3 regions of the Arthrobacter zhaoguopingii genome follow, and region 2 is predicted to be linked to each of the others. Evidence: riboswitches for the same ligand, from Rfam matches in the RefSeq annotation. Region 2 holds a riboswitch; each other region holds the start of a gene.

Region 1 (4,459 bases), on a different contig from region 2:
CTCCTTGGCTCCTACACGGTCACCGTGCCCGACTTCTTCCGCATCCTGGGCGGGGCACAGATCCCCGGGGCCAGCTTCATCGTGCTCGAGAACAAGCTGCCGCGCGCCCTGATTGCCGTCCTCGTGGGGCTCGGTTTCGGCATGGCCGGGACGATCTTCCAGACTCTGCTCCGCAACCCCCTGGCCAGCCCCGACGTCATCGGCATCAGCTACGGGGCCAGTGCAAGTGCGGTGACAGCCATCGTTCTCTTCGGAGCCTCCGGGGCGGCGGTGTCGTTCGCCGCGGTCGCCGGTGGCCTGGCGGTGGCTGCCGCCATCTACCTGACCGCCCGCCGCGGCGGCCTCGGCGGGTACCGGCTGATCCTCGTGGGCATCGCCTTCGCTGCTGTCCTCCACGCCCTGGTGAACTTCCTGCTGACCCGCGCCGACCTCCGGACGGCGGCCGAGGCGCTGGTCTGGCTCACCGGATCCCTGAATTCAAGCAACTGGGACCGTGCCGTCCTGCTCGGGGGCGCCCTGGTGCTCCTTGTCCCCGCTGCCCTGGTGCTCTCGCGCATCCTCCAGCTCCTTGAGCTCGGCGATGACGCCGCCGCCGGACTCGGGGTGCGGGTGGAGGCCTCCCGGGCCGCCCTGATCCTGACCGGCGCCTGCCTCGCCGCCGTGTCCACCGCCGCGGCCGGTCCGGTGGCCGCCGTTGCCTTCCTCTGCGGGCCCATCGCCCGGCGCCTTGTGGGCGGACCGCCCTCCCTCGCCCTTGCAGGCCTGGTGGGCGCCGTCCTCGTCCTGGCCGCCGACTTCGTTGCGGCCAACCTGATCCCCGGCACCTCCCTTCCGGTGGGTGTCCTCACCGGGGCCCTCGGGGCGCCGGTCCTGCTCTGGCTGCTGATATCCGTAAACCGATCCGGCCAGGGAGGCTGACATGGCTGATACCCCGCGAGTACCCTCCACGCTTGAGGCGCGCTCCATCACGCTCGGCTATGACGAGCGGAAGGTGGTGGACGGGCTCACCGTGGCGCTCCCGCCGGGCAGGGTCAGCGCCATCGTCGGTGCCAACGGCAGCGGAAAATCGACGCTGCTGCGGGGCCTGGCCCGGCTGCTTCGACCCTCCGGCGGGTCGGTGCTGCTCGACGGGCAGGACATCCGCTCCCTCCCCTCCCGCGCCGTGGCCCGGACCATCGGACTGCTGCCCCAGGCGCCCGTTCCGCCCGGGGGCATCACCGTCGCGGAACTCGTCGGCCGCGGCCGCTACCCCCACCAGGGCTGGTTCCGACGCTGGACCCCCGGGGACGACGCCGCCGTGGCCGAGGCCCTGAGGGTGACGGACACGCTCTCCTTCGCCGACCGCCCGGTCGATGAGCTGTCCGGCGGCCAGCGGCAGCGCGTCTGGATCGCCCTCGCACTGGCCCAGCAGACCGACATCCTGCTCCTTGACGAGCCGACCACCTTCCTCGACGTCGCCCACCAGATCGAGGTGCTCGACCTGGTCACCGACCTCAACCGGGGCGCCGGAACCACTGTGGCCATGGTGCTCCACGACCTCAACCTCGCCGCCCGCTATGCCGACCACCTGATCGTGCTCAAAGACGGGCGCCTCGCGGTGCAGGGCCCGCCGGACGCCGTCGTCACGCCCGGCCTGGTGCGTGAGGTCTTCGGCCTGCAATGCACCGTCATCGCCGACCCCGTCGCGGGAACCCCCCTCGTGGTCCCGGTGGGCCGCCATCACGCCGCGCCCGTGCCCGCCGGGGCCCGCGCCGGGGCGGCGTCATGACCGAAACCACCCGGCGCCCGGCCCGGACCGCGCCGGCGGTTCCCCCGGTGCTCGCCTTCGACGTCGAGGTGAAGAAGGTTGAAAGGATCGGCGCGAACTTCCAGCGCATCACGTTCGGCGGGGACTGCCTGCGGGACTTCGGCGTGAACGGCCCGACCTGCGACCTGCGGATCAAGGTCATCATCCCTCCGCCCGGCGGCGGCACGGTCGACCTCCCCGGCGAACTTCTGCGCGGAGCCGGCGACGGCTGGTACCAGCGCTGGCTCGGCCTTGACCCGGCCGAACGCGGCGTCATGCGCACCTACACCGTTCGAGCGTCCCGCTGCCAGGGCCCCTCGCCCGAAATCGACGTGGACTTCGTCCTGCACTTCGACGCGGACGGCAGCGCCGGGCCGGCCGCTCGATGGGCTGCCGGTGCGGCCCCCGGGGCGACGCTGTGCCTGATCGGCCCGAACGCGGCGGCCGCCCGGTGTGCAACCGCCGGCGCCTACGGCGGCATCGAGTGGAAGCCCGGACTGGCGGGCTCGGTTCTCCTGGCCGGGGACGAGACGGCGGTCCCGGCCATCAGCGCAATCCTCGAATCCCTGCCACCGGATCTTGGCGGGCAGGCCTTCCTCGAAGTCGCCGACGCAGCGGACATCCAGCCCCTTGAAACCCCCTCCTCGGTGGAGGTCACCTGGCTCGTGCGCGGACGCGTGGAGCACGGCGGACTCCTGACCCAGGCCGTGCGCCGCGCCCTTCCCCCACCCGGCTGGGCCGTCCTGGCCGGGTCCGCCCCGGACCGGCAGGGCGCCCCCGGGCCCGAACCCGAGGAGGTGGACGTCGACCGCACCATCCTCTGGGAGACCCCCCAGGCGCTCTCCGCCGCGGCCTCCTCGACCGCCGAACGCCCGCCGGGGTCCCAGCCGTTCTATGCCTGGATCGCGGGGGAGGCCTCGATGGTCCGGGAGCTGCGCCGGTACCTGGTCCGCGACGTGGGCATCGACCGGAAGCAGGTCGCCTTCATGGGGTACTGGCGCCGCGGCAGGTCCGAATCTGCGTAGCGGCACGGCGTGTTGCTGCCGACACGCCCGGTGGAATATAACGGAATTGTAACTTCCGGCAAGATGAGTAAACTTGCTTGAAGTCTCAACACCGTGTATTCCCTGGTCCGTACGCCCAGCCCTGTCAGCGGACCGCCCTGACCCACCTCATGACAGGGGCGGAGGACCCACTTCCCGGCAGCACACCGCTGTCTTCGGGGTGAAGCCTTCACTGCATTGAACTGTCCGCACACAGCGGACCGGATGCCTGCATGCCCGCTAGAGGGGGCATGCAGGGTGCCGGCCCTGTGCAGTGGGGCCGAGTCGACTCTTGCTCGAACCCGACAGCTAACTTCGCTGGCGTCGCAGAGAGGCATTGAACTTGACCAACCCGGCCCTGCCCGGACGCCGCCGCGCGTCCGCAGCTGTCCTCAGCGCCACTTCAGCAACACCGGCTCCCGCCGCACCGGAAGCCGTCCCAGCCTTCCCGACCCGCCGCTCGCTGCGGCCCGAGCCGCTGCCGGTCCGCCGGCGCGAGCTGCGCCGCACGGCGGCCGCCGACACCAAGCCGGCGGGCCTCCTTCCGCGGATGCGCGCCGGAGCCCTCGTCGTCGGCCTGGCCGCCGTCGGCGCGGGCCTGGTGATGGGCGCCGTCCCCGCCCCGGCCTCAATGGACACCAAGACCTCCACGGTCCAGGCCGCCCCGGCCGCGTCCCTGCCGCAGATCACCGCCGACGCCGCCGCCGACATCGACTTCAGCCGCCAGAAAGTAGCCGGCGTGGCAATGACCAAGTCCGGCGCCACGGCCAAGACCCTCTCCACCGGGATCGCCCGCACCGGCGACAAGCCCACCCTCTCGGCGCCCCTCGAGAACCTGAGCGTCGCCTCGACCTTCGGCTACCGCGTGAACCCGCTCGGCGGCTACGCGCCCGAACTTCACACTGGCGTCGACTACGCGGGAGCGTGCGGAACCCCCGTCAAGGCCTCGGACAAGGGAGTTGTTGTCGACGCCGGCTGGCACGCCTACGGCGGCGGACAGCGGATCGTGATCGACCACGGTGACGGGCTCAAGTCCACCTACAATCACCTCAGCTCGATCGGCGTCAGCACGGGCCAGGCCATCGCCCGTGGCGCGCTGATCGGGGCCGTCGGCACCACCGGAAACTCCACCGGGTGCCACCTGCACTTCGAGGTCCTCGTCAACGACGAGAAGGTCGACCCCCTGCCCTGGCTCTAGGCCGGAACCCGCCCCTGCCGGCCGCCTACGGCAGGGGATTGCTGAGGATCGCCGGGTCCTTGCGGCCGTAGGGCATACGCAGCCGGAGCGACTCGGGCTTCATCTCGAAGGACATGTGCGTCGCCTTACCCAGCGGGTCGCCGTCGAGCTGCACTTCGAGCGGCTCGTGGAGCTGCACCTCGGCCCGGCTGCACTGGTAGTACTCCAGCGACGGATCCTTGCCCTTGCCCTTGGCGAAGAGCTTGCCCGCCACATTCAGCCAGCCGAACCGCCCGCGCGGCGCGACCGTCATCAGGTCGAGCAGCCCGTCGTCGATCTTGGCCCCGGGGAAGATCTCCAGGCCGCCCATGATCTTGCCGCAGTTGCCGCCCATCACGCTGCGCAGGCGGCGGTCGAAGGGGCGTCCGCCGTCGATCGTGATGGTGGTCCGGG
Region 2 (4,459 bases):
ATGACCGTGGTGTTGCCGTTGAAGCCACCGTGGACCGCCTGGCCGCCACCGATGTACACGGCGATGTGGGCCATGCCCATGCCGCCGTCGGCGTAGTAGATCAGGTCGCCGGGGACGGCTTCGGCGGCGCCGACGGTGCGGCCCAGGGAAAGGTACCCGGCCGGCCAGCCGTGGAAGTTGATGCCCGCTGCGGCGAGGGCGTTGCTGGCGAGGCGGGTGCAGTCCTGCATGACACCGAGCTGGGCCTTGGCGGCGGCGGCGATGGTCGCTGCCTTGCCGGAGGGAGCTGCCGGGGCGGCGGGCTTCGCGGGAGCAGGAGCCGGAGCCGGGGCGGGTGCAACCGCTGCGGTGACGACCTTGGCGGCGGGTGCCGGCGCCTGGACGGCGGGGGCGGCAGGGGCCACGGCGGGGGCGGCCACGGGAGCCGGGGCTGCCACGGGGGCCGGGGCCGGTGCTTCGACGACGACCGGCTTGGCGACGGCTTTCACGGGGGTGCGGTTGAACGCCACCTTCGCGTTGACGTCGGCGACGACGGCGGCCGGCGCCGCGGTCACCTCGAGCGTCGAGGTGAAGGATTCACGCTCGGGCTGCAGGTCGGCGGCGTTCGCTGCCACACCGGAGGTGAGGACCAGTCCCGACGCGGCTGCAACGACGGCAGCCTGGCGGCCCATTCCGCCGGCGTTGTCGCTGACGGCCTTGGCGAGGGTGGTGAGTGTAGCCGTACGCTGCGCTGCGCCGCGGTGGCGGGCAATGGAGGCGCGATTAGACATGGGAGATCTCCAGAAGGTGTTGAGAGAGGGGTTCTAGCGAACGCGGACGAAGCTTGCGCCAGGCAGATCTGACAGGGAGTGAAGACCGGTATTAAGGCCGTTGAGGCCACCGCTGATGACCTGGCCGTTTCCGACGTAGATGGCGACGTGGCCGCCGGTGATGACAAGGTCGCCGGCCGCGGGGGTTCCGACGACGTCGCCGTACTGGAAGAACTGGCCGGGGGCGAGGTCACCCACAGACTTTCCAACCGAGCGGAGGGCCTTCTCGACCATCGCGGTGCAGTCCTGTGCGACACCGATCTGGGAATAGGCGGATCCGACGAGTGCGGCGCCGATGCCGGAGGAGGGAACCTCGGGCTTCGGTGCGGGGGCAGGAGCGGCGGGGGCCGGAGCCGGGGCGGCGACGGCGGCAACCTGCATGGGGGCAGGAGCCGGAGCGGCGGGGGCTGCGACTGCGGGCCGGACGACCGGGGCCGCAGCGGGGACTTCTACGACCGGCGCTTCGACGACGGGCGCTTCGACGACGACGGGCGCGGGGGCCACGGTGACGGCTTCACGCTCGAACGAGACGGCGGCGGTGGCCGCGGCGCTGACGGCCGCGGTTTCCGGAGCGGTGACGCTCAGCGAGGAGGAGGACTGTACTTCGCGCTCGGCGGTGGAGGAGCCGTGGGCCGGGAGGCCGGCTGCGAGCACGAGGCCCGAGGCGGCGACGACGGCGGCGGCCTGGCGGCCGACCGAGCCGGCATTCGAGGTGACGGCCTTTGAGAGAGCCGTTAGCGGATTCACAGGAGCCTGGACGGCGCGGTGGCGCCCCAGAGAAGAGCTATTGGACACGTTTGATTGCCTCTCCCAATGCCTGCGAGGTGAGCTGTCGGATTCGGATGGGAGTCACCCGGCCGCTGAAATCAGCGACTTAACCCCAAGGATTTCTAAACGAAACCCAAAAATTGGTTCCCCCGCCTCTGCCATGCGAATTGTGCGGACGGACCTCAGGCAATGGCAGAGCTAGGCGATTTGCTTGAGGGCGCCGAATCTATAACGATTTGGCACGAGTAGTACCGTACCTCACATCTGACCCAATTGTCACATTCAGATCACGACAGGTGTGTCGCCCCTAAAGCCAGCCCATCGGGTCGACCGGACGCCCGCTGATCAGAACCTCAAAATGGAGGTGGCATCCGGTGGAGGAGCCGGTGCTGCCGCTGGTTCCGACGGCGGCTCCGCGCGCGAGGACATCCCCCTTGGCGACCTCCATCGAGGCGAGGTGGTTGTAGGTCGTCTCCAGGCCGTTGCCGTGGTCGACGACGACCCGGTTGCCGCCGCCGTAGGGGTGCCACCCGGCGGACATCACGGTCCCGTCGGCGGCGGCGCGGACCTCAGTGCCGCAGGCGGCGCTGAAGTCCTGCCCCGAGTGGAACTCCCCAGCGAGGCCCGTCATCGGGCTGACGCGGTGGCCGAACCCGGAGGTGCCCTTGAGGGTCTCGAGCGGCCCGCTCAGGGAGCCCTTCACGCCCAGCGGCACTCCCGGGCGGTCCGAGGCGGCAACGATTGCCCGGAGCTGGGTGTCGAAGTCCTGGGAACCTCGAAGGGGAACGGGGGTGAAGCTGATGCTTGCCGATTCCGGGGCGCGGACCTCCTGCGGTGCCGGCACGGTCCCGGCGGCCGAGGCCGAGGTGCCTGCGGCAGTGGTCGGCAGGGCCGCCGTCAGGACCAGCCCGGAGACGGCCGCGGCCATCGCCAGCTTCTGTCCGGCCCGGTCCGGTGAGCCGCCGGCCCACCGGCCGCTGCGGCGCCGGCTGGTCCGGTGCGCGTCCCGCGGCCGCGGCGCGGGCTGGGCGGGTTCCGCGCGGCGGCGGCCTGACACCCGGTGTTTCGGCATGCTGTCCCCTTTCACTGCCGATGCCCGCCCGGCACCGGGCAGGCCGCACCGGGGGCGCCGCAGCGGCGGACGCGTCCCGGGAGCGGAAATGCTGTGCGCTCCTGCGGGCCGGCGCCGGTGGCGGGCTTGTCCCCGCGGCTGCGCGGGGATCAGGAGACGATCGGGAACAGTCTCACAGCATCATGCCCCGGCGGCAAAACGGGGCAGCACGACGGGGTGCGCGCGGCGCGCCCACAGGCTGGCGAACCAGAGCGGCGCGACGGGGTGCACGCGGTACTGCACACAGGCCGGCATACAGGTCGGCGGAACGCCGGGGGCCCGGGGCCCCCGCCCCAGCCGGGCGGACGACGGAAGGCCTGTCTGCGCTAGGCGACGGCGACGAAGACGTGCGCGGCGACCTCGGGCGGCAGTTCGAGAGCACCCTCGACGCCGGGAACCCGGACCGAGACGTATCCGCCCACCGACTCGAGGTTAAGGGAGGCTCCGGGGCGCAGCCCGCCCTCGGCCAGCTGGGAGAGGAGTTCCGGGTCGACCTGGATCGGCTCGGCGAGGCGCAGCAGGGTGACCGAGGAGCCCGGCCGGTAGTCGTCCATTGCCGCCAGCAGCGTTGTCACACCGTCGGTCGTGGATTCTGAGGCCACCCCTCCGATGGCCTCAAGGCCGGGGATCGGGTTGCCGTAGGGCGACTGGGAGGGCTGGCCGAGCAGTTCGTAGAGCCGCCGTTCGACCCGCTCGCTCATCACGTGTTCCCACCTGCAGGCCTCTTCGTGCACATACGCCCAGTCGAGGCCGATGACGTCGCTCAGCAGCCGTTCGGCCAGGCGGTGCTTGCGCATCACCCCGGTGGCGCGGCGCCGGCCGAGTTCGGTCAGTTCGAGGTGGCGGTCGCCCGAGACGACGACGAGCCCATCGCGTTCCATCCGCCCGATCGTCTGGGACACCGTCGGACCGGAATGGCGCAGCCGTTCGGCGATGCGGGCCCGGAGGGCAACGATGTTCTCTTCCTCGAGCTCAAGGATGGTCCGCAGGTACATCTCGGTGGTATCGATGAGATCCGTCATAACCGTTCGGCTCCTAGGTACGGCACAGTGCGGGGCAGGTAAGGATAACGCGTGCTGCAGCACGTCCGGGTGGGGCCGACCGCGTCCCTACGCCCCCTCAGGTTAACCCATGCACCATGCGCCCCGGCAATCCAGTGAGCCCCCGCACCCGGGGCCGTGCCGGACTTCACAAATAACCCGGCGCACCGGTCCTGGGGCAGAATGAGGCGCGTTGCCCCAGAACCCACGATCCGCACGGAGGACCAGTGAGCGAGCCTATGGACCTGTCGATTCCCACCGATCTGCTGCCCCGGGACGGCCGGTTCGGCGCAGGCCCATCGAAGGTCCGCGGGGAGCAGCTGAGGGCCCTCGCCGAAGCCAACCCGTCGATCCTTGGCACCTCCCACCGGCAGAAGCCGGTGAAGAACCTCGTCGGTGCCGTCCGCGACGGCCTCTCCACCTTCTTCGGGGCGCCGGACGGCTACGAAGTGGTCCTCGGAGTGGGAGGTTCGACCGCGTTCTGGGACGCTGCAGCCTTCGGGCTGGTGGAGTCGAAGGCACAGCACCTTTCCTTCGGAGAGTTCGGCTCGAAATTCGCCGCCGCGACCGACAAGGCGCCCTTCCTTGAGCGTTCCTCGATCCGCTCCTCCGAGCCCGGCAGCCGGCCGCTTCCTGCCGCGGAGGAAGGAGTCGATGCCTATGCCTGGCCGCAGAACGAGACCTCGACGGGGGTCGCGGCGCCCGTCGAACGCGTCGCCGGCGCGGACGAC
Region 3 (4,459 bases), on a different contig from region 2:
CCGGACCGTGTCGTCACTAACGGCCAGGTACTGGGCGGCCTCCCGAATCCGTATATGCGGCATGGATACGAGGCTAGACCCTCAGATGCGGAAAAGGAAAGGGTCCTCACCTTGCTCCGCTCCGGGGCCGGCGTTCCGCGTCAGAGGGGGCCCGGCTCGGGAGGGGCTGTGAGGCGTTTTGGGCTGGAGGAAGATCTCAGGCTAAGATGATACGTCGGTCATATGTTCTACAGGAGTCACCATTAAAAGCGATCTCAGTTCGCCTTTGATCTTCAGTGTCAAAGACCTCGGGCGCAGCCCGGGAAGCATGCGGACAATCGAAGAACATGTACCCGCACCCAAGGATTTCGGGGTGGCGCTCATCGGCGTGCAGGAGGGTTCCGACATGGAACTCGATCTGCGCCTGGAAGCGGTTCATGAAGGAATCCTTGTGTCGGGAACCGCGGACGTCGAGGTATCGGGCGAATGCGGCCGGTGCCTGATTCCCCTTGAATACACCAGCGGTGTGGAGATTCAGGAACTCTTCTACTACGGTGACTCCGGGTCGCTGCCGGCTGAAGATGAAGAAGACCTGCACCGGGTTGAGAACGATTCAATCGATCTCGAGCCGGTGCTGAGGGACGCGGTGGTTACCTCACTGCCGTTCCAGCCGGTGTGCCGGGAGGACTGCAAGGGTCTGTGTTCCGAATGCGGAGCGCGCCTGAACGATGAGCCCGACCACCATCACGAAATTTTGGATCCTCGCTGGTCGGCCCTCGCCGGGCTGACCGGCACTGCCGCTGAGAATGATGCGGCACCACGTACAGAGTCAGACGAGAGAGAAGAGAGTTAGTCGTGGCTGTTCCCAAGCGGAAAATGTCCCGCGCGAATACACGCGCACGCCGGTCCCAGTGGAAGGCAACCGCCCCCAAACTGGTCAAGACCGTGGAGAACGGCCGCGTCACCTACAGCCTGGCCCACCAGGCCAAGGTTGTGACCGACTCCGCCGGCACCCCGCTGTTCCTTGAGTACAAGGGCCGCAAGGTAGCCGACGTCTAACCTGGCGTGTCTAAGGAAGATCTGACCAAGCGTCTCGGTGTCGATATCGATGCCGGGACGCTTCGTCTTGCCCTGACGCACCGGTCGTACGCGTACGAGCAGGGCGGTATCCCCACCAATGAGCGCCTTGAGTTCCTCGGCGACTCGGTGCTCGGCCTGTCGGTGACGGACGCGCTCTACCGCGACAACCCGGGCCTCTCCGAAGGCGATCTCGCCAAGCGCAGGTCCGCCGTCGTCAGCACCCGCGCCCTCGCCGGAGTGGCCCGCAGCCTCGACCTCGGCCAGCACATCCTGCTCGGGCAGGGGGAGAAGCTGACCAACGGGCGCGACAAGTCCTCCATCCTGGCCGACACCATGGAGGCCGTCATCGGCGCCGCCTACCTCAGCCACGGGATCGAGACGGCCCAGGCGATGGTGATGCGGCTCATCGGGCCGCTGCTCCGCGACTCGGAGGTCCTCGGCGAGGGCACCGACTGGAAGACGCGCATCCAGGAGACCGCCGCCGCCCGCCGCCTCGGCGCCATCGACTACCAGGTGACAGGCACCGGCCCCGACCATGCGCGCTCGTTCGAGGCGCTCCTCGTCATCGGCGGAACGCCCTACGGCACCGGCGCCGGACACTCGAAGAAGGAAGCGGAACAGGCCGCCGCGGCCGCGTCGTGGAAAATCCTGCGCGGCGCCATACCTGCCGACGGCAGCTAGGCCGCAGTGCCCGAACTTCCCGAAGTCGAGGTGGTGCGCCGCGGGCTGGCGCGCTGGGCCGGCGGCCGCACCATCGAAGCGGCCGATGTCCTCGACCCGCGCTCCGCACGCCGCCACCCCCCGGGCCCCGATGACCTTCAGCGGCGGCTTGCGGGTATGACCATCGCCGACGTCGTCCGGCGCGGAAAGTTCCTGTGGATGCCGCTGAATGCCCCGAGTGAGAATTCTCACCCCGCCGGGCCGCCCCGCACGGCGCTCATGGCCCATCTGGGCATGAGCGGACAGCTCCTGGTGAAGGATCCGGGACTTCCCGACGAAAAACACCTTCGGATCCGCCTTGTGCTGTCGCCGGCGCGCGACGAAACCGGGGTCGAACTGCCCTCCGAGCTGAGGTTCGTCGACCAGCGGATCTTTGGGGGGATGTTCCTTGCGGACCTCGAACCGACCCCGGACGGACTCCCGGGCGGCAGGGGAGAGGGTGATCTGCCGCTGATTCCGCGCCAGGCCGCCCACATCTCCCGTGACCCCCTCGACCCCGCCTTCTCCTTCGACGTCTTCCACGCCCGGCTGCGGGCCCGCCGCACAGGCATCAAGCGCGCTCTGCTTGATCAGTCACTCATTTCCGGCATCGGCAATATCTACGCCGACGAGGCACTGTGGGCCGCGCGCCTCCACTTCGCCCGCCCCACCGATACCCTCCGGCGGTCCGAGTCCCTCCGACTCGTCGAGGAGGCGCGGTCGGTAATGGAGCGGGCGCTTGAGGCCGGTGGAACGAGCTTCGATTCGCTCTACGTGAACATCAACGGCACCTCGGGATACTTCGAACGATCTCTCAACGCTTACGGCCGCACAGGCGAGCACTGCAGGCGGTGTGCCGCGGAAGGGCGGGAAACCCGGATGCGCAGGGATGTCTTCATGAACCGCTCCTCCTACAGCTGCCCTCGATGCCAGCCGGTACCGCGCAATGCCCGCTGGTAGTTACAGCGTTTACCCGTCCGTGATCTGAATGTGACAATTCCGAGATGCGCAGGTAGCGTTAGACCCGCGCCGGGACATCATGGACCGGCGCCCTTCGTCAGACTGCCTAACCCTGTCGGTGACAGAAGGACCGTTCGCATAACATTTCCGACAGGGGCGGGGGAACCGAGAGCGGGCTCTTTGTGAAGAGTCCTAGGGGTTAAGGCGCGGCACGGACATCATCTGGGGAGATGGTCCGGCGCGCCCGGGTGTCCCATCCGAACCCGACAGCTAACTCCGCAGGCATCGGGAGAGGCAACTTTATGTCCAAGAATCGTACAATCGCGCGCCACCGGGCGACCCCGGTCCGCACCAGTCCCCTCAAGACCGCAACCCGCGCCGTCGCCGCAACTGCCGGCGTAGCTGGCCGCCCGGCAGCCGTCGTCGTCGCAGCTTCGGGCATCCTGCTCGGTGCAACGCTTCCGGCGAACGCTGCCGGCGAGGTTGAGGTAAGCACGTCCGCATCGCAGGTCAGCGCCCCCGCTGTCCAGGCAGCCCCTGCCTCCGCAACCTCGCACACCGTGGTTGCAGGCGACACGCTCGGAAGCATCGCCGGCAAGTATGGGGTCAGCCTTGACGCCATCTTCGCCGCCAATGGAATGGGCTGGGACTCGGTCATCTACCCGGGCCAGACCATCGTCCTCTCCGGCGAAGCCGTAGCTGCTGCTCCGCAGCCCGCCGCCGCTGTCCAGGCCTTCGCTCCTGCTCCGCAGGCAGCACCGGCCCAGACCGCTGCGACCGCCAGCAACCCGATGGGCATCAGCAGCCAGAGCAACGGGATGCGCGTCATCGGCGCCGCCTCGACCAATGGCATCACCGGCACGGCACTGCAGGGCGTTGGCTCCGGCTACGTCTTCGGTGGCACCGGTTTCGGTGGCTGGGACTGCTCCGGCTTTGTCCAGTGGGTCTACGCCCAGAACGGCATCGACCTGCCCCGCACCACCTGGTCGCAGTTCGCCGCCCTGACCCCGACCGCCAACCCGCAGCCGGGCGACCTGGTCAGCCAGAACGGTGGAAGCCACGTCGGCATCTACCTCGGCAACGGCAAGATGGTCAGCGCGCTGAACCCCTCGCAGGGCACCCTCGTCCACGACGTGAGCGCCATGTCGGTCGACGGTTACTACACCGCCGGCTAATACCCCGCTGTTTCAGCACGCAAAAGGCCGGTGCCCCGAAAGGGGTACCGGCCTTTTGGCTATCCACCGACGCGCCCGGACTCGGGCCGCGCATCCCGCGGATGGGGGCGTGCCCGGTAGCTGCGGTCAGGGCCGCAGCGTCAGAAGCGGGGCCCCGGTGCCCGGTAGTGGGCGGCCAGACGCGCGAGGCCCTCGTCGATCGACACCTCGGGGACCCAGGCGAGCAGCTCCCGGGTCTGCCGCTGGTCGAACCAGTGCGCCGTCGAGAGCTGTTCAGCGAGGAAGCGGGTCATGGGCGGCTCGTGGGTCGACCCGGAGCGCCGCCACGCCCTTTCGACAACCGAGCCCGCCGTCCGGGCCACGGCCCCGGGCACGCTCCACCGTGGCGGCCGTACGCCGCCCGCTCTGCAGATTCCGGCGATCATCTCACCGATCGGCCGCGGCTCGCCGTTGGTCACGACCAGCGCCCTGCCCTGCACGTGCCCGATCCGGCGCAGCGCCGTAACGATGGCCGCCGCGGCGTTGTCCACGTAGGTTGTGTCCACCAGCGCCGTGCCCTGGTCGAG

Evidence for each region. A riboswitch is a leader RNA that binds a small molecule or an ion and turns the genes downstream of it on or off. The one in region 2 is predicted to bind cyclic di-AMP.
Region 1: it holds a riboswitch for cyclic di-AMP, as region 2 does, so the genes downstream of both, GVV77_RS14825 (M23 family metallopeptidase) here and GVV77_RS13860 (NlpC/P60 family protein) in region 2, are expected to answer to the same signal.
Region 3: it holds a riboswitch for cyclic di-AMP, as region 2 does, so the genes downstream of both, GVV77_RS10945 (C40 family peptidase) here and GVV77_RS13860 (NlpC/P60 family protein) in region 2, are expected to answer to the same signal.

The regions. Positions count from the first base shown of each region.
Region 1 covers NZ_WIAE01000013.1:3,098-7,556, reverse strand. Annotated here, with positions in the region: gene GVV77_RS14840 (FecCD family ABC transporter permease) at 1-918, shown strand, start outside; gene GVV77_RS14835 (ABC transporter ATP-binding protein) at 920-1,768, shown strand; gene GVV77_RS14830 (siderophore-interacting protein) at 1,765-2,811, shown strand; cyclic di-AMP (ydaO/yuaA leader) riboswitch at 2,935-3,168, shown strand; gene GVV77_RS14825 (M23 family metallopeptidase) at 3,173-4,027, shown strand; gene GVV77_RS14820 (diacylglycerol/lipid kinase family protein) at 4,053-4,459, opposite strand, start outside.
Region 2 covers NZ_WIAE01000011.1:5,116-9,574, forward strand. Annotated here, with positions in the region: gene GVV77_RS13855 (NlpC/P60 family protein) at 1-770, opposite strand, end outside; gene GVV77_RS13860 (NlpC/P60 family protein) at 804-1,556, opposite strand; cyclic di-AMP (ydaO/yuaA leader) riboswitch at 1,610-1,761, opposite strand; gene GVV77_RS13865 (M23 family metallopeptidase) at 1,885-2,649, opposite strand; gene GVV77_RS13870 (iron-dependent transcriptional repressor DtxR) at 3,015-3,710, opposite strand; gene serC (phosphoserine transaminase) at 3,968-4,459, shown strand, end outside.
Region 3 covers NZ_WIAE01000007.1:34,803-39,261, reverse strand. Annotated here, with positions in the region: gene GVV77_RS10970 (TOBE domain-containing protein) at 1-63, opposite strand, end outside; gene GVV77_RS10965 (YceD family protein) at 266-832, shown strand; gene rpmF (50S ribosomal protein L32) at 835-1,038, shown strand; gene rnc (ribonuclease III) at 1,045-1,740, shown strand; gene mutM (bifunctional DNA-formamidopyrimidine glycosylase/DNA-(apurinic or apyrimidinic site) lyase) at 1,747-2,718, shown strand; cyclic di-AMP (ydaO/yuaA leader) riboswitch at 2,844-3,017, shown strand; gene GVV77_RS10945 (C40 family peptidase) at 3,021-3,893, shown strand; gene GVV77_RS10940 (NAD-dependent epimerase/dehydratase family protein) at 4,034-4,459, opposite strand, start outside.